One region of the Roseburia sp. OM04-10BH genome, then DNA from elsewhere that is predicted to be linked to it. Evidence: predicted binding sites of a transcription regulator. Region 1 holds the regulator's gene; the other holds the start of a gene.

Region 1 (9,787 bases):
TTTTGTCCTTTTTATTTTATTCTTTTTTATTTTGCTCTTTTACTTCGCTTTCTTCTTTCTGCCATTCTTTGAAGGCTTCTGCTTCTTTACGCTGTAACCAAAGCTTCCAAGCTTCTTACCCAGCAGAAAATATTCTCCATGGGAATAAGTCACCAGCCCGCTCTGATTCAGTTCGAATTTACCTTTTTCATTCATATAGGAATCATCAACGGTAACGCCTACTACATCTGCCAGAAACATATCATGGCTTCCAAGATGTAATATCTGGCTTACCTTGCAGGCAATGTTTACCGGACTTTCTGCAATTCCCGGTGCCGATACCTGCGGAAGGTTCAGTGGTGTCAGATGCATGGCATCAAACTTGTCAACGTCACGACCGGATTTTACGCCACAATAATCTGTGGCACAGACCAGATCCTTCGTCACAAGATTTACAACAAATTCACCAGTTTCCGTGATTATTCCATGGGAATATCGTTCCGGACGGACAGATATGGAAAGCATCGGCGGATTCGTACATACCGTTCCTGCCCACGCTACCGTAATAATATTCGGTTTTTCTGTCGGTATCTGACAGCTTACCATCACTGCTGGAACCGGATATAACATATTACCCGGCTTCCATGTTTCTTTCGCCATTTCAATTCTCCTGTATAAGTTGTTATCTTATTTCTGTCTCTGATATGGGCATTTATACCTGCTATCATCCTGCCGTAAGCATTTACGCTTGCTGCAATCCTGCCATTAATGTCGGAATCATCTGTTTCTTACGGGATACTACTCCCTTTAAGTAAAAGCTGCCTGATTCATCCGGCTCTCCAAAGCACTCCTTTAAAAGGCTGCCTGCCTGTGCTCCGGCATAGATTACTTCCGAATTCTCATCCAGAATGTCTGTCAGCATCACAAATACGGCATCCAGTTTCTGCTCTCCCAATGCAATTTCCAGATATGGCTGCAGCTTCTTCTTCGCCATGCCAAGCTGCACGTCACTCATGGCACTAAGCTGTGCTACACCAAAATCAAATTCATCGGTATGGAAGGTTTTAAAATCCTGATAAAACAGTTCTTCTGTTGTCTTTTTCTTAAAATCACTACCGGCTTCAAACATCTTCTTGGCCAGCTCTTCAATATCTACTTCTGCAATCTTCGCCAGTGCTTCTGCTGCTGCCCGGTCCATCTGTGTACAGGTCGGTGAACGGAACATCAAGGTATCTGAAATAATTGCTGCCAAAAGAATTCCGGCTGTCTTTTTATCAATGATTGCTCCCTTTTCCTGATACATCTGATAAATAATCGTTGAAGTACAGCCCAGTGGCTGGTTCCGGAAAAATACCGGAGCAATCGTCTCAAGGCTGCCCAGTCGGTGATGGTCAATAATTTCTAAGATTTCTGCATCTTCGATTCCATCTACTGCCTGGGATTTTTCATTATGATCAACAAGGATCACCTGTTTTTTCTGTAAATTTAAAAGATTTCGTCTGGAAAACATACCGACATATTTTCCATTCTCATCCAGTACCGGAAAATCACGATGACGCACTTTAGACATAGTCTCTTTCACATCATCCACATAATCCTCTAATTCGAATGTAATCAGATGCTCCTTTTTCATAATATATTTAATCGGCATACTCTGATTAATCAAACGCGCCACGGTAAATGTGTCATATGGTGTGCTGATAAGCATACAGTCTTTCTCTTCTGCAAGCTGCACAATGGTCTTTGTAATCTTCGCTCCGGAACAGACAATCACACAGCTTGCATTCATTTCCAATGCACAGAACTGTGATTCATAACGGTCTCCTAAGATAACCATATCGTCATCTTCAATATACTGCTCCATCATATCCGGTGTAGTAGCCGCAACAACAACCTTACCTTTTATGAAGTAACCATGCTCATTTCCTGTTACAAGAGTTCCATTTAAAGTTTCAACAATATTCTTATACTGCGTCCGGGCAGTTGCAAGAATCCGGTTGTCCAATACATCCATATAGGATTTTGCAATATCACTGGTAACAACCATTCCCTGCAGATTGTTCTCATTGTCAGTAATTGGCAATGACACGACATCTAAATTCTTCATCAGCTCCCATGCCCGTTTAATGGAAATGTGACTGCTGACCCCCTCCGTTCTTCGATATTCAATATCCTTAATCTGTGCACCGACATCTGTTACCAGTTCCGGTTCCGGTACATCAAAAAATTTTAGGACATACTTCGTCTCTTCGTTCATATGTCCTGCTCTTTTCGGTATAAAAATACCGTCCTCTGTTTGATTTTTTAAATCTGCATAGGCAATCGCCGCACAAATAGAATCTGTGTCCGGATTCTTATGTCCAATTACCCATGTCTTTCTCTTTCCCTGTGTCATATAATTCCTCGTTTTAACTACTGCTTAAAAATTAAATACTCCAAGAGAATATAGAATAAATGCCACCAATACTACAAAATTGATAACAGAAAACCAGGTTAAGCATTTTGCATAACCTTTTACGGTATTCAAGCTCTTCTCTAAAGTATCATTTTCCTCTAACTTAACGGTAAGCTCTTTAATTAAGTCCTGCATATTGCGGTAGCACTTTACATCTTCGGTATGTATTTTCTCAGCCAGTTCCAGTTTCATGCTGTCTAACTGCTGGGAAATTTCCTGTAAAGATGCCTGCATCTGTGCAGTCTGTTCTGCGGTTCTTCCGGTGGAATCACTTACGTCTGCTGCAATCTTTTCAGACAGTGCATTCAATTTTTCTTCTACACGGTTAATCATTTCTTCCATCTGACCGTGTACTCCGGTAAGAAGAACATCTGCTTCTGATTTACGTGCATTTAAAACATGCTGCAGTTCTTTTGCTTTTTCTTCTCTTTCATCTACGATATTCTGTAATTCCTGCACTTTGTCTTCTTTTGTAACAAGCAAAGCCTGAAGCTGTTTTGCTTTCTCACGGAATTCATCAATCTGCTTTAATAAGAAATCTTCCTTATCCATTCCTTTATCCACCTTACTGTTTGTCCTCTCTGACCTGTTATGCTGTTCGTTTTCTTTTAACGAAGGGGCTGCCTTTCTGGTCTCTGTATTTCTTATCTGTACCTTCTGTTGTGTCACCGGCTCTTTTCTGCTCCGGTCCGGCGTCCCATAACTCTTCGCATTTTTACGGTAAAACATCGTTTTCAGCACATCAAAAAAGCTTTTCACTACCGTCTTCCTCCTGCGGAATCTCTTCCATTCCTATTACTGCTAGACACATTCTAGCATTTACCCTGTGATTTGTCCAGCAAATGCTCAACCATTGCTTTCTCCTTTGCTGTCAAATCTGCATCTGCCAGCAAATCCGGTCTTCGTTCCATGGTTCTTTTAATGGATTGTTCTCTCCTCCATGCTTCTACCTTTGCATGGTCTCCGGAAAGTAAAATAGCTGGAACTTTCTTTCCCATCCATTCTTCCGGTCTGCTATACTGCGGATATTCCAATAAATTTCCTTCAAAGGATTCTGTGGTTCCGGATTCATCATTTGCCAGTACGCCAGGCACCATACGGGATATCGCATCCACCATGACCATTGCCGGAAGTTCTCCTCCTGTCAGCACATAATCTCCAATCGACACATAATCCGTCACAATTTCTTCTAACACACGTTCATCGATGCCCTCATAATGCCCACAAAGCAATACCAGGTCTTCTTCCTTCGCATAATCCTTTGCCATTTCCTGCTGAAACGTATTGCCCTGAGGTGTAAGATATACTGTTCTTGGCTTTCTTCCAATCTTCTGCGCCACTGCCTGCCACGCATCATAAATCGGCTGTGCCTGCATTACCATCCCGGCTCCGCCACCATACGGATAATCATCTACTTTTTTATGACGGTCTAACGTATAATCCCGGATGTTAATTGTTTCTATATTTAAAAGTCCTTTGCCAACTGCTCTTCCGATGATACTGGTATTCAGTCCCCGTTCTACCATATCCGGAAATAATGTTAATATATGAAAATTCATTTTGCTACCTACTTCTTATTAATATCACGAAGCCCATTTAAAAGGTGTACCGTAATGGTGCCTTCCTCTATATTGACATTTTTTACACAATCCTTAATTGCCGGAAGTAAAATATCATCTTCCCCATCTTTATGTAATACATAAATGTCATTTGCACCGGTCTGAAGTACATCCTTTACTTCACCTAAATCTTCTCCGTCATCTCCGACTGCCTTTAAGCCAATCAAATCAGCCACGAAATATTCATTCGGAGCCAGCTTTACAGCATTTTCCCTTGTTACATATAGCCCTCTGCTCTTATACTTCTCTACATCATTTATATTATCAAATTCTTTGAATTTTAATATTACCAGATTTTTAAAGAAGCGCGCCTGTGTAACCTGAAGCTCCATCGGTTCTTTTCCAGTATCCAAAAATACCTGCTTCAGCTTTTTAAAACGCATGACATCATCTGTTGTCGGATATACCTTCACTTCGCCACGCACACCATGTGTATTGGTAAGTACACCTACCTGTAGCATTTCTTCCTTCCAGTCTTCCTGCACTTTCTTCATATCCTATCCTCTTTCTCTTATACTTCCCGTTCTTCAGGCAAGCCTGAATTTAATTATACAAAAGAAGCATAACTGCCGCAAGTAAAAAAGGTAAGATTCTTAAGAATTCTTAGGAATCTTACCTTCTAACGGTCTCTTACTTTTTTATAATCAAAATTGCTCTTATAAATTAAAGTTTTCTACATTTCGCACTTTTGCAGTATCCGTTGCAGTAATCTGCCGGATTCCGCTCTGTTCAATGTTCTCTCCCACAAAGAACTGATACTGCTGCAGTACCTGATCCTTGTGCATATCGGATAATGCCTTCTCAACATCCAGGCTATGTATATCACTTTCAGAACCTTTCATCTCGTAGGTACGATCCGGCTGGTACTGTGCTGCATAATCTGCTGCCCCAAAATCCTGTTCTCTTCGTACCGTAGTCTCTAAGGTATCCTTCTGCTGCTGTTCAGATGCACCGGCATCTGCTGCCGTCTTAACAACCGGTGTATCTTCTACTGCATTCCGGATATTCTGTATGCTGTTGTAATCGTAAAATCCCGCATTGGGACGAATTCCTGAAATATTCATAACGATCACGTTCCTCACATCATAATTATCTGCTACTAATTTTATCGGATAAATTCAACCAAAATCAACCCTTTTCTCCAAAAAGATTTTCTTTTATTTATCCAGCATTTTCTTTAACTCATTCATAAAGGTATTTACATCCTTAAATTCACGATATACAGATGCAAAACGAACATACGCCACTGCATCTAAATCTTTAATCTTATCCATCAGAATCTCACCAATTACAGTACTTGGGATTTCCTTTTCTTCCCGATTAAAAATCTCTGTCTCCACTTCATCAACCAGTCTGGTTATCTGCTCCACGGATACCGGTCTCTTATGGCAGGCACGAAGTACACCTGCTTCAATCTTGGAACGGTCATACTGCTCTCTGCAGTTATCCTTTTTTATTACAATCAATGGAATTGTCTCAACTTTTTCATAAGTTGTGAAACGTTTTCCACAATCGTCACATAATCTTCTCCGACGAATGGAGTTATTGTCATCTGCCGGTCTCGAATCAATTACTCTGGTATTTTCACTGCTGCAAAATGGGCACTTCATCTTTTTTCTCCTATTCTAAAAGCTACGCAAAACACGCTTTGTGAATTTTGCGTAAATAATACCGTTTTTCCATCACCAAACGTTCATAAAGAACTGCTGATATCAGCTTTTACAAATATTGGTCGTACTATTTTTAGTATAACTTTCTCGTATTCTTATGTCAACTAACTTTTCACATCTTCTACACAGACATCTACCAGAATAATATCCGGTCCAATCCGCACAACACGTTTCCATGGAATAATATATTCGCATGCCGGACAAAAAATACAGAAAAATTTTCCCGGCGCAGCTACAACCAGTGCACAGATTCTTCCATTGCACTCATCCAGTTCCAAATCCACCACATTTCCCAGGCAGCAACAGTCTGCAATATTAATCACCTGCTTTTCACACAATTCACAATAGCGTATCATGTGCCTGCCCCACTGTGCCTTTTCTTCTATTTATACTATGCCGGATTTTTCAAAAGTTTCCTATACGTTGAAACGGAATAAAATAATATCGCCATCCTGAACAACGTAATCTTTTCCTTCCAGTCTTACCAGTCCCTTTTCTTTTGCCGCTGTCATGCTTCCACACTCAATCAGATGGTCATAGGATACCACCTCTGCACGGATAAATCCACGTTCAAAGTCGGTATGAATCTTTCCTGCCGCCTGCGGTGCCTTGGTTCCTTTGGTAATAGTCCATGCTCTTGTCTCATCTTCTCCCGATGTAAGGTAGCTGATAAGTCCTAACAATTTATAACTTGCTGCAATCAGTTTCTCAAGTCCGGATTCTTTTAATCCAAGGTCCTCTAAGAACATTGCTTTTTCATCATCATCTAATTCTGCAATTTCCTGTTCAATCTGTGCGCAGATAACAAATACTTCACTGTTTTCTGCGGCTGCCTGTTCTCTTACTCTTGCAACATGTGGATTGTTTGCGCCATCATCTGCAAGGTCATCCTCACTTACATTTGCTGCATAGATAACCGGTTTTGCAGTTAATAAATTATAAGATGCAAACCATGCCTGCTCGTCCTCATCATCACTCAACGGATAAGTCTTTGCCATCTTTCCTTCTTCCAGATGTGCCTTTAAGGATTTCAAAAGTGCCTCTTCTTTTGCAAGTGTCTTGTCCATTCTTGCCTGCTTGGTAACTTTTGCAATTCTTCTTTCCAAGATTTCAATATCAGAAAAGATAAGTTCTAAATTAATGGTCTCAATATCACGAACCGGGTCAATGCTTCCGTCTACATGGACTACGTTGGTATCTTCAAAACAACGTACAACATGAACGATGGCATCTACTTCACGAATATTGGCAAGGAACTGGTTTCCAAGTCCCTCTCCTTTGCTGGCTCCTTTTACAAGTCCTGCAATATCTACAAATTCAATGACTGCCGGTGTTACTTTCTTGGAATGATACATCTCGCCTAACACTTTCAGACGGTTATCCGGTACGGTTACGATTCCCACATTCGGGTCAATGGTACAAAACGGATAATTGGCTGATTCTGCACCTGCTTTGGTCAGTGAATTAAATAATGTACTTTTTCCTACGTTTGGTAAACCTACGATTCCAAGTTTCATTTTATCTTTTACCTGTTCGAAAATCCTTAAGTTATCAGGGTTTTCGCCTTTCTATGTTATTTTACTACATAATTTATCATGCAAATTTTTAAGCTGTATCAAACTCTTTTCTGCCATGTTGGCAAAAGGAGCTTAATACAGCCTATTATTATATCATAAGTCTTATTATTTTGAAACCATCAAAATTTAAAGTTCATGGTTTCCGTCTATTATCGTTGAAAACTTTATTCATCCACAGATACCTCTGCAAGATTCCGGACAGAAAAATTGCCCTTTTCAAGTTGTTCTTTGGATTCCCTCCTGTTCTTTTCAATAGCACTTGCTTTGTTGAGGTCTGTCTCTACAAACACACTATAGTCTTACCACCATTACAGGCAGCCAGTGAAAAGACCAGCTTCTTTTATCCGGCTTCCGGTTATCTTTTTATAATACTCTTTGAATAGCATCTACTACCTGCTGCCACTCTTCCATGGCTTTCGGATAAAAATGCTCTATCTTTTCGATGTTTTTTTCTTTTCCGGCACACTCCAGCTGGTAAAAGAAATCTCCAAGCGTTCTGGCTCCGATGCCCCAGGCTTCACCCTTTAATCCATGGGACTGGGTTACGAATGTTTTCCATAATTCGTTCATCATTTCTGTATCTGTTGCAACTTCTGAATCTATGATAGTTTCTGCAGTTTCTTTCATTGTTACTACATGATTTACCTTAAGAGTTTGGAACGCTTTCTCTAAATTATGCTGCTTCTTCTCTTTTTCTTTTGCAAAGATACCTAACAATTCTTTATAGAACTGTTCATCTCCATCCGCATAGGATAAGCCTTCTTCTGCTGCAATTCCATTCTTCTCAAGATAATGTAATAAGCCTCTTAGCTTTGTTATCTTTGTATCATCCATGTTTCCCTGGAAAACCATATTTTCTTCCGGCTGATAATCCCTAAGATATTTCTGCAGCATAATCTCCAGTGTACCCGGTTTTACCGGCTTGGTAATATACTCTGCAAATCCTTCGTTTTTGTACAGTTCTTTTGCACCAGCTGTTGCATTAGCGGTAAATGCCACTGCCTGCGTATAATGATTTCGTCCTTTCTCATCTGAACGGATGAGGTGCAGCGTCTCTATGCCATCCGGCTTTGGCATCATATGGTCTAAAAGAAGTAAATCATATGTTTTCTCTTCACATTTTTGAACGGCAGTATTTCCATCCATCACGGTTTCCATTTTAACCTTTGTCTTATGTAAAAGATGTTCTAATACCATCAGATTCTGCTCATTATCATCTACCGCAAGAATGGTAAAGCTGCTGTAATCCGCATTCATACTTTTCTCACTCTGCTTTGCAAAATGTTGTTTTTCCGATACCTCTACCCACGGAATACGAACCGTAAAAGTACTTCCCTTCGTCACTTCACTAATCAGGCTGAGGCTTCCACCCATAGCCTCTGCCAGCTGTTTTGCAATATCCAGCCCGAGACCGATTCCGTCTTTCCTGCTGTTCCTGGCAGTATTGCCCCGTTCAAAGCTTTCAAAGATTTTATCCTGCTCTTCTTTTCCTATTCCAATTCCACTGTCTGCCACAGTTATCTTCAAAAAGGTATCTCCATTTTCTGTTGCTTTTTCTACACCCAGCTCCACAAAGCCTTCATCTGTGTATTTCACCGCATTTTCCAGTAGATTTATGATAATCTGACGGATATGTGCCTTGTCTCCATAGAAATGTTTTCCCGGTTTTAATAATGGTTCTTCCATCCGCAGCCGGAAGTTTAAAGATTTCTTCTCTGCCTGTGGTCTCATCTGGGCTGCTGCGTCATGGATAACCTCTTCTAAAGCAAATGCATCCTTCTTTATCTGAAGCGTACCACTTTCTAACCGGGAAGCATCTAACACTTCTTCTATCAGTGCAATCATACTGTCACCGGCAGATGCAATTTCTCTGGTATATCCGCGGATTTTCTCTTCTGATGTCTCTTCCGCAATCACTTCATTCATACCAAGTATCGTATTCATCGGAGTCCGCAGCTCATGGCTCACTTTCATTAAAAATCTGGTCTTGGCTTCGTCCGCACTCCGAAGTCTCTGCATCATTTCCAAGGTTTCTGTCTGGTCGATAAACCAGAGCATGCAGCCGTCCTTCTCACCATTTTCCACAATATCTTCCATACGAAGTTCATAGATGCGGTCATTTTTATGCAATAGTCTTTTCCGGTTCGTCAGTGCCTGCAGGATTTCTTTTTGTCTGCTTGCCGCACTGCCCACCTTTATTTCCGGGAAAAGTTCTTTTATTCGCTGGTTGACGGAGATAATTTTATTTTCTGCATCCAGGATAATCAAGCCTTCTTTTCCATGATTAAATGCATTATCCACCGCAGCCTGCTGAGAACCAAAATATCCATAATGAATCATTGCCATCATCATGCAGAACATCATAGTTGTCATGGCAATGACTACCGGATTATAACTGCCAAATACACCCAGACCCTTTAAAATTAATTCCAGGGCAAAAGTTCCCACACCTGCTATCATATAAATAATCCGCTTTTTATGAATTGG
Region 2 (9,787 bases), on a different contig from region 1:
ACTTCTTTTGTAAATTCTTCTCCATTTTTAAAGTCCCATGTTTCCGGCTGAAAACACTCTTTACAGTGGTTCCGGCAGCCGGATACAAACAGCACCGTTCTTACACCGGTGCCGTTCGCAATATCATTATATTTAATCGCTGAATAATGCATTTTCTTTTCACTTTCTTTTTATAAGTGAAGTACACGCTCCTTGATTTCCTGGGTTCTTCCCTGATTCCAGAACTGGGAACCAATATAACCACAGGTACGTCTTGCCACGTTCATCTTATCCTGGTCACGGTTGTGGCAATGCGGGCACTCCCAAACTAATTTTCCATCATCATCTTTTACAATCTGAATCTCACCATCATAGCCGCATACCTGGCAGTAATCGCTCTTGGTATTTAACTCTGCATACATGATATTCTCATAGATGAATTTCATTACAGATAAAACAGCATCCAGATTATCCTGCATGTTCGGAACTTCCACATAGCTGATTGCTCCACCCGGTGAAAGCGCCTGGAACTGGGATTCGAATTTCAGCTTGGTAAATGCATCGATGTTTTCGGTTACATGCACATGATAGCTGTTGGTAATGTAATTCTTATCGGTAACGCCCGGAATAACTCCGAAACGTTTCTGTAAACATTTTGCAAATTTATAGGTGGTAGACTCAAGCGGTGTTCCATATACGGAGAAATCAATATTTTCTTTCTCTTTCCACTCCTTGCAGGCATCATTTAACCGCTGCATTACCTTTAAGGCAAATGGTGTTGCTGCCGGGTCGGTATGTGGTTTTCCAGTCATATATCTGGTACATTCGCAAAGTCCTGCATAACCCAGTGAAATAGTAGAATATCCACCATATAAAAGCTTGTCTATGGTCTCGCCTTTTTTCAAACGGGCAAGTGCTCCGTACTGCCAGAGAATCGGTGCCACATCAGAAGGTGTTCCCTTCAGGCGGTTATGACGCGCCATCAATGCACGGTAGCAAAGGTCCAAACGCTCATCAAATAGCTTCCAGAATTTTTCAAAATCTCCGCCGGAAGAGCACGCCAGATCTACCAGATTCAAGGTTACCACGCCTTGATTGAAACGACCGTAGAACTTTGGCTTGCCATCTTCATCATGATATACGGTAAGGAAGGAACGGCAGCCCATACAGGTATAGCAGTTGCCATCTTTTAATTCCTTCATTTTCTTCTCAGAAATATAATCCGGAACCATACGCTTTGCAGTACATTTTGCTGCTTTCTTGGTCAGATAATAGTATTCCGAATCCTCATGGATATTATCCTCTTCCAATACATAAATCAACTTTGGAAATGCCGGTGTAATCCATACGCCATCCTCATTCTTAACACCCTGATAACGCTGGTCTAGCACTTCCTCTATAATCATGGCAAGGTCTTTTTTCTCCTGCTCATTCTTTGCTTCGTTCAGATACATGAACACGGTTACGAATGGGGACTGTCCGTTGGTAGTCATCAGGGTTACTACCTGATACTGGATAACCTGTACGCCCCGCTCGATTTCCGCATGAAGTCTTCTTTCCACAATGCTGTTAATCTTCTCTTCGCTCAGCTCCACATCGCTCTCTTTTAATGTCTGCACCAGCTCTGCATGAATTTTCTCGCGGCTGATCTGGACAAATGGTACTAAATGTGCCAGTGAAATACTCTGTCCGCCATACTGGGAGCTTGCCACCTGAGCAATAATCTGGGTAGCAATATTACACGCTGTAGAGAACGAATGTGGCTTGTCAATTCTGGTTCCGCTGATAACGGTTCCGTTCTGTAACATATCCTCTAAATTTACCAGATCACAGTTATGCATATGCTGTGCAAAATAATCTGCATCATGGAAATGGATAATTCCCTGTTCATGTGCCTCTACAATATCCTCCGGGAGAAGGAATCTTCTGGTAATATCCTTACTCACCTCACCAGCCATATAGTCACGCTGCACGCTGTTTACGGTTGAATCCTTATTGGAATTCTCCTGTTTTACTTCTTCATTATTACATTCAATCAGACTTAAAATCTGTTCATCCGTAGAGTTGGATTTACGTACCAGGGCACGTTTATAGCGGTAAGTAATGTATTTCCGGGCAACAGAAAAAGCCCTCTTGTCCATTAACTGATCCTCCACTAAGTCCTGAATATCTTCTACATTCAGGGCATGGTTGGCATCCTTACAGGAATCCTCTATATATTGTGCAATCTCCTTAATCTGGTCTGCAGTCAATCGTTCCGCTTCCACCACCTCATGGTTCGCTTTATTGATTGCAATAATAATTTTTGAAATGTCAAAAACAGCCTCTGCGCCGCTTCTTTTAATGATTTTCATTGAAATCCTCTCCCATAAAAAAATAGTCTATTCGCATAAAATCGGCACAAAACTGTACTAGATTTTGTGTCGAATCTCTTCAACGCATATACAGTATACCATATCTTGTGTTTTACGCAAGGGGGATATACAAGATTCGTGAATTTTTTTCAGAAAAATTTTTTTAGAATTTAACGCTTTTTTCATAATCTGGACAATTATTTTTCACAAAATCCGGGTATACTACAAATATCAATAGAGAACAGGTTCATCCCCCAATGTCTTGTCTCTCTATTTGATAAAACTTTTTTCATAAATTTTCATAACTCCCCTTTGTACCCCCGCAGTGCTGTGGGGGTATTACCTTTGTAAAACCATTTTTCAGACTGTAAAAACCCCGTCTCAAATATCAATGCGATATCGAAACGGGGCTTACTTCATTTTTAATCTATTTTTTAGAAATCTACTTCTGTGTCATAGTAACAGCATTTCAGCAGTTTTTCCATTTCTTCCTGACTTGGCTGTCTTGGGTTGGAGCCGGTGCAGGCATCCAAAATTGCATTGGCTGCAATCTCAGGCAGTCTCTCTAAGAATACTTCTTCCGGTACAAAGCCCTGCTCAGCCGGATAGCTGTCCGGTCCGTAGTTCTTAATACAGTGCGGAATATTCAAGTCATCATTCATCTTACGCAGGTACTGGATTAAAAGTGCGACTTTCTCGTCCAGTGTCTCTCCGCCAAGCTTCATAAAGTCTGCAATCACGCCATAACGTTTCTTTGCAGTCTCATCCTTTGCATTAAATGCAATAACCTTCGGCAGATACATGGCATTAGCTGCGCCATGAATAATATGTGCACCGTAGTCGGCAAATGCGGCACCGGTCTTATGTGCCATAGAATGTACGATTCCAAGCAGTGCATTGGAAAATGCCATTCCAGCCAGACACTGGGCATTGTGCATGGCATCACGTTTTGCCATATCTCCGTTATAGGAATCAATCAGATCATGCTGAATCATCTCAATGGCATGGAGTGCCAGCGGGTCTGTAAAATCACTGTTGGCAGTTGAAACATACGCTTCAATGGCATGTGTCATCGCATCCATTCCAGTATGGGCTACCAGTTTCTGCGGCATGGTCTCTGCCAGTTCCGGGTCAACGATTGCTACGTCCGGTGTAATCTCAAAATCCGCAATCGGATATTTGATTCCCTTCTCATAATCCGTAATAATAGAAAATGCAGTTACTTCTGTTGCTGTTCCTGAGGTAGAAGAAATTGCACAGAAATGTGCTTTCTTTCTTAATTTCGGAATTCCAAATACCTTACACATGTCTTCAAAGGTAATATCCGGATATTCATATTTAATCCACATTGCTTTTGCAGCATCAATTGGTGAACCACCACCGATTGCTACAATCCAGTCCGGCTTGAACTTCTCCATAGCGGCAGCACCCTTCATCACGGTCTCAACAGATGGATCCGGTTCAATTCCTTCAAACAGTTCCACTTCCATACCTGCTTCTTTCAGATATGCCTCTGCTTTATCCAGGAAACCAAACCGTTTCATGGAGCCTCCACCAACACAGATCATTGCGCGCCTTCCTTCAAAGTTCTTCAGTGCCTCCAATGCACCTTTGCCGTGATATAAATCTCTTGGTAATGTAAATCTCTGCATTCGTAATACCTCCTTGATAATCATTGTATGTTTACTGATATATTTTTATCATAACATAATAATATACAAAAGGTAACTGGATTTTTCTTGTTTTTTGTGAAATTTTTATAAAATTTGGTTATATTTTCCTTTTACTCTGTTGTTTCAGCAGCAGCCGCATCCTGCACCAGCGGATTCGTATCCCGGGTGGTATCTGCTGCCGTCTTTCCTGTCCTGTTGCTTACTGCCTTGCTGATTTCTTTCACCTTATCTGTCGTTTCATAATCCTCTACATCAAATAAATAGCGGTGCAGCAAATCTACATTAGTCTCCAAATCCGTTGGTACAACTACTGCTCCGATGGATTTTTCCATCATCTTGGTGTCTAACTGGAATGGCCAGCCCTGGGTATCTGCAAGCTCATACTCTTTGACATGGGCTGCAAGTCCCAATATTTCTGTGGTAGAAAGGCTGGTAGAAATGTCCGGAAACAGCTTGTCTACCAAATCATTTAAAGTAAGGATGTCTGCCTGTTTTGCTTTTTCTACAATTTTTCCAACTACAATACGCTGCCGCTCGGTCCGTCGGAAATCATCACCGCCACTCATACGGTCACGGCAATAGGCAAGTGCCTGTATTCCATTGACCTGCTGCACACCCGCTCCGGAAACCGGCTTGCCATGGGTTCCCATTACTTCATTCATTTCATCAATCCAGATATGCATATTGCTGGCTTCTTCCTTGGTAATATCCAACTCTATTCCACCTAATGCATCCACAACTTCCATTACCGCATTGAAGTCTACGGATACATATTCGGTAATATTCAAATCCAGATTCTTATTTAACGCCGCTACTGCACCGGTCGGTCCTCCCTTGGCATAAGCTGCATTCAGTTTCCGCAGGCTGTCTTTATCATCTACTGCCAGAAAGGAATCCCGGTATACGGATACAAGCTTCACTTCCTTGGTATCATCATTGATACTGGCAATCATGATACAGTCGCTGTTTCCGCTTTCATAATTTCCACTGCTCCGGTTGTCAATTCCAAAGATAGCTATATTGGTATAATTATCTAACACTTCCTGGGTCTCGCTGTCTATATTAATATTCAGCTTCTTCGCGTCTAAGGAACCGGTATTATTGATTTTATTCAGCTTACTCATTACATAAAATACTACCAGCAAAATGAGTATCACTAATACTTCTACAATAAAAAGTATCAGTTTTCTCTTTCTTCTCTGCTTTTTTCCAACCTTCTTTTTCGGACCTGTCTTCGCCTTCTGCTTTTCCATGCCCATAGTTCCTCCTTACTTTGATATACTTATACTCCTTAATCCGGACTGTTTTTCCACAGTCCATTAATTCAAATATATCTTACTGGAATTGGTTGGTCAATGTCTCACAGACAACCTTAAGAATCGGTTCCATAAATTTAACGAAATCTTAAGTTTTCGTAGTTTAGTTGTATCGGTTTTATTTTCTTACTCCATAGGTTGTTGCACTTTCAGCGACCATCATGGAATCTGCATAATCTGAATCAACATATGATGTTGATTCACTGCGAAAGTTAATAACCTTTTCATCCCCCATGTCATTATTATCTGTCCAAAGTTCACATTGTGTCATAACAGTCTGAACCGCATCTTCCATGCCTTCCGGCGGATATTTATGTTTCTTGAGCAGTTTCTTTATAAGCATACGCATTTTTGCTCTTGCCGACTCTCTCTTTTGCCAATCAATGGTTTTATTTTTTCTGAGTGTTTCAGCCAGTTCTTTTGTAATAGCAATCAGTTCTTCATTTTCATAAAAATCTTTAATTGCCTGTGGCTTTGTGAGTGCATCATAGAAAGCTAATTCATCAGCTGTAAGTCCTAACTGTTCCCCTTCTTTTTGTGCTGCAGCAATCTGTTTCGCGAGATTGAGAAGTTCTTCAATAACCTGTTCATTTGTAAGCATACCATTAAGATAACGATTCATTGCTTCATGAATAATTTCACTGAATTTTTCGGATTTAACAACATTAGTTCTTTTATAAATATGTACCTGCTCAGCAATCAGCTTTTTAAGAAGTTCCACTGCAAGATTTTTCTCTTTCATCTTTGCAATTTCTTCAAGAAACTTTGGATCAAAGAGTGAAAATTCTTCTTTTATATCTGAGAACAGGTTTATTACACCATCACTCTTTATGCTCTGCTTCAAAAGTTCATTTATTCGTGCATTCATTTCAGGTAATGAAATCTTCTTATCTGTTCCAGCATTCATCCATCTACCCACCAGAACTCTGACAGATTCAAAAAAAGCTGCCTCAAATCTCATTTCTTCATCAACAAGAGAGGAACAGAGCGAAAGTGCCTGATGAAGCATGAGTGACTCTTTAATGAAAGCGGTCTTTTCTTCTTCCTTATCTCTTGCTATTATAAAGTTTACCGCGCCGCTAATTGTTTTTGCACGCTCGAGATCAGAACCAGTTGTAAACTTGGAATAATCATATTCATGGAATAAATCTTTACAGATAGAAAGTTTCTCAAGAAATTTGGGATAAGCCACCTTGGCAACATCCGTATCTCCATAATTCTTTTTGTCACGAGTTGTATAATCATTCATCGCCTGCTTCAAAGCAGATGCTATACCAACATAATCAACAACAAGTCCACCTTCTTTATCCCTGAATACCCGGTTTACACGAGCAATAGCCTGCATAAGATTATGTCCAGCCATTGGTTTATAAACATACATTGTAGCCAATGAAGGAACATCAAATCCGGTAAGCCACATATCTACGACAATAGCTATTTTCATTGGACTGTTATTGTCCTTAAATTTCTTTGCCAACTCATCTTTATGCTGCTTGTTACCGATAATTTCCCGCCATTCTTCAGGATCATTATTGCCAGATGTCATAACAACACCGACTTTTTCTTTCCAGGAAGGACGAAGTTCTAATATTCTTTTGTAAATCTTCATTGCTATCGGTCTGGAATAGGCAACAATCATTGCCTTACCTGTAAGCAGATTCTCACGGTTGTTCTCATAGTGGTCAAGAATATCACACACAAGCGAATTGATGGTCTGGTCATTACCGAGAATTACTTCCATCTGTCCAAGTTGATGCTTACTCTTTTCAACGACTTCTGCATCAGCATTAGCAGCCATTGTATCATATTCTGCATCCATCAATCTCAATGTATTTTCATCAAGATTTAATTTGATAACCCGGCTCTCATAATAAACAGGTCTTGTTGCCCCATCCTCAACAGCCTGCGTCATATCATATATATCAATATAATCTCCAAAAACCTCACGGGTACTGCGGTCTGCTGATGATATAGGAGTACCTGTAAAACCTATATATGTAGCATTAGGCAAACTATTACGGATAATACGAGCTATACCTACAACTCTTTTGGCGACTTCTTCTCCATCTTCATTCTTCGTTATCTTAATTTTCTCTGCAAGTCCATATTGTCCTCGATGCGCTTCATCCGCCATAACAATAATATTTCTTCTTTCAGAAAGTGCATCAAAAGACTCCTCAAACTTCTGCATGGTTGTAAATATAATTCCATTCGCCTGTCTGCCCGCAAGCCAGTTTTTTAAATGTTCTCTGCTTTCAGCATGAACCGGTTCCTGTCTTAAAAACTCTTTACATTTAACAAACTGTCCGTATAACTGGTCATCAAGATCATTTCTATCCGTCAGTACAACGATTGTAGGACTGTCCAATGCTTCTTGTAATAAATGAGCATAGAAAACCATAGACAATGACTTTCCACTACCCTGTGTATGCCAGAATACACCACCCTTACCATCTGTAACTGTGGCTTTCTGTGTTGATACAATAGCTTTGCGGACTGCAAAATATTGATGATACCCTGCAAGTATCTTAAAACTGCTTATCCCCTCATTTGAGAAGCAGATAAAGTTCTTTATAATATCAAGCAATCTTTCTTTCTGGAACATTCCTTCAAAGAAAGTATCAAACTGTGCAAATTGCGTATTTTCATAGTTTCCATCCTTGGTTTTCCACTCCATAAAGCGGTCTTCACCAGAAGTGATAGTTCCTGCTTTAGAAGTAAGCTGGTCACTCATAACACAAATAGCGTTATAAATAAACATAGATGGAATTTCCAACATGTAATTACGAAGCTGTCTGTAAGCCTCGGAAGCATCTGTTTCTTCACGTGATGGAGATTTTAGTTCAACTAAAACAACTGGCAATCCATTTAAAAACAGAATTATATCCGCACGTTTATTACTGTTTTCAATAAATGTCCACTGATTAGCTACAATAAAAGAATTGTTATCTGGATTCTTATAGTCTGCAAGATATACAATAGAAGAACGTTCTTCTCCATTAACCAAAAATCTTACCGGAATACCATTTTGCAGATAATCCATAAAAACTGCATTCTTCTGCACAAGTTCACCATTTTCAAAGTTTTTCAACTTGAATATAGCATCCTGTATGGCATCGGAAGGTAAATCTTTATTCAAACGATACAGAGCATCCTCTAACACTTCCTCATATAAAGGACTGTGAAAATCCCTTTCAATATCCGGACCATAAACATATTCGTAACCTAAGTCATTTCTAAACAATTCTATAACAGAATTCTCATAATCAGCTTCTGTATAATTAGTGAACATTTAATCACCTCGCTATTCTTCTATGTAATATACTATTTTCATATATATAATATCATATGTGTTCAGCTTTGATTATTTAAATATAAACAATAATTTAGAGCAGCAAGCAATGGCTTTGTTCAAATCGTGGTTCATTGACTATGAACCATTTGACGGGCAAATGCCAACTACTTGGAAAAGTGGGGTTTTGGGCAATTTTGTTGAAATAAAGCGTGGCGGTTCACCTCGTCCAATTCAAAATTTCTTGTCTGATAGTGGATTGCATTGGCTGAAAATATCCGATGCAACCTGTATTAGTTCACCTTTCATCAATGAAATCAAAGAATACATCATTGAGGACGGATTGAAGAAAACTGTCTTTCTCAAAGCAGGAAATTTGGTTTTATCAAACAGTGCCACTCCCGGTTTACCGAAAATCCTTGATATAGATACTTGCATACACGATGGTTGGCTGTATTTTCCGTCATCCAAGTTTTCAAACGAATACTTATATCTGTATTTCAAGCACATTCGAGATAATTTGGTTGCGCTTGGAAATGGCAGTGTATTTACAAACTTGAAAACGGATATTCTCAAGAATTATCCCACTAACTTACCAACAGACGATGTGTTGAGTAAGTTTGATGAAATCATTAAGCCTATGTTTTCTATGATTCTCTCAAAAACAAGAGAATCAAAGGCGTTAATGGAAATCAGAGATTCATTACTTCCAAAACTTATATCCGGCGAACTTGATGTCTCCGACATCGACCTTTAAGCCGCTAGTAGATTCGAAAACTGCTCCGTAGTTTTCTCATTACCGCCTCTGACAGACACCTTGCCGTTCGTATGCATGCATTCGACCGGCCTCGGTATCTGTTTACGCTGCTTCGCAGCTATCTGTGCTTTGCAAAGATTAGGCGATAAATTATTGTTTATTTTTCTATTTTCAGCAATTTTATCATCCAAAGATTTCAATATACCTGCTATGGCTCTCTGAGTATTCAAATCAGGAACTCTAACCATTAGTTTTTGAACTACATCAGTCTGTACTCTTTGTCTACCAGATGAACCAACCATAGATTTGATAGCTGGTTCTCTAATTATTGGACTAATAATTAGGTAATAAAGAAAATCAGGGTCTGTTTCTTCTTTTGCTCTAAACACCATAAACTCAGTAGAACCGAAACCTAT

The links. Region 1 encodes NrdR, which represses ribonucleotide reductase genes. Its sites were predicted from a motif close to CACAANATNTTGTG; they were not measured.
Region 2: the regulator NrdR is predicted to act here: its motif matches at 2,430-2,443, upstream of nrdD (anaerobic ribonucleoside-triphosphate reductase).

The regions. Positions count from the first base shown of each region.
Region 1 covers NZ_QTZI01000011.1:11,365-21,151, reverse strand. Annotated here, with positions in the region: gene DXB43_RS11450 (flavin reductase family protein) at 40-639, opposite strand; gene DXB43_RS11445 (putative manganese-dependent inorganic diphosphatase) at 722-2,374, opposite strand; gene DXB43_RS11440 (hypothetical protein) at 2,399-3,193, opposite strand; gene trmD (tRNA (guanosine(37)-N1)-methyltransferase TrmD) at 3,247-3,993, opposite strand; gene rimM (ribosome maturation factor RimM) at 4,002-4,547, opposite strand; gene DXB43_RS11425 (hypothetical protein) at 4,710-5,117, opposite strand; gene nrdR (transcriptional regulator NrdR) at 5,211-5,663, opposite strand; gene DXB43_RS11415 (YlmC/YmxH family sporulation protein) at 5,828-6,079, opposite strand; gene ychF (redox-regulated ATPase YchF) at 6,140-7,240, opposite strand; gene DXB43_RS11405 (ATP-binding protein) at 7,664-9,787, opposite strand, start outside.
Region 2 covers NZ_QTZI01000002.1:139,656-149,442, forward strand. Annotated here, with positions in the region: gene nrdG (anaerobic ribonucleoside-triphosphate reductase activating protein) at 1-152, opposite strand, end outside; gene nrdD (anaerobic ribonucleoside-triphosphate reductase) at 171-2,333, opposite strand; gene DXB43_RS03100 (iron-containing alcohol dehydrogenase) at 2,768-3,985, opposite strand; gene DXB43_RS03105 (LCP family protein) at 4,117-5,259, opposite strand; gene DXB43_RS03110 (type I restriction endonuclease subunit R) at 5,441-8,614, opposite strand; gene DXB43_RS03115 (restriction endonuclease subunit S) at 8,724-9,371, shown strand; gene DXB43_RS03120 (restriction endonuclease subunit S) at 9,368-9,787, opposite strand, start outside.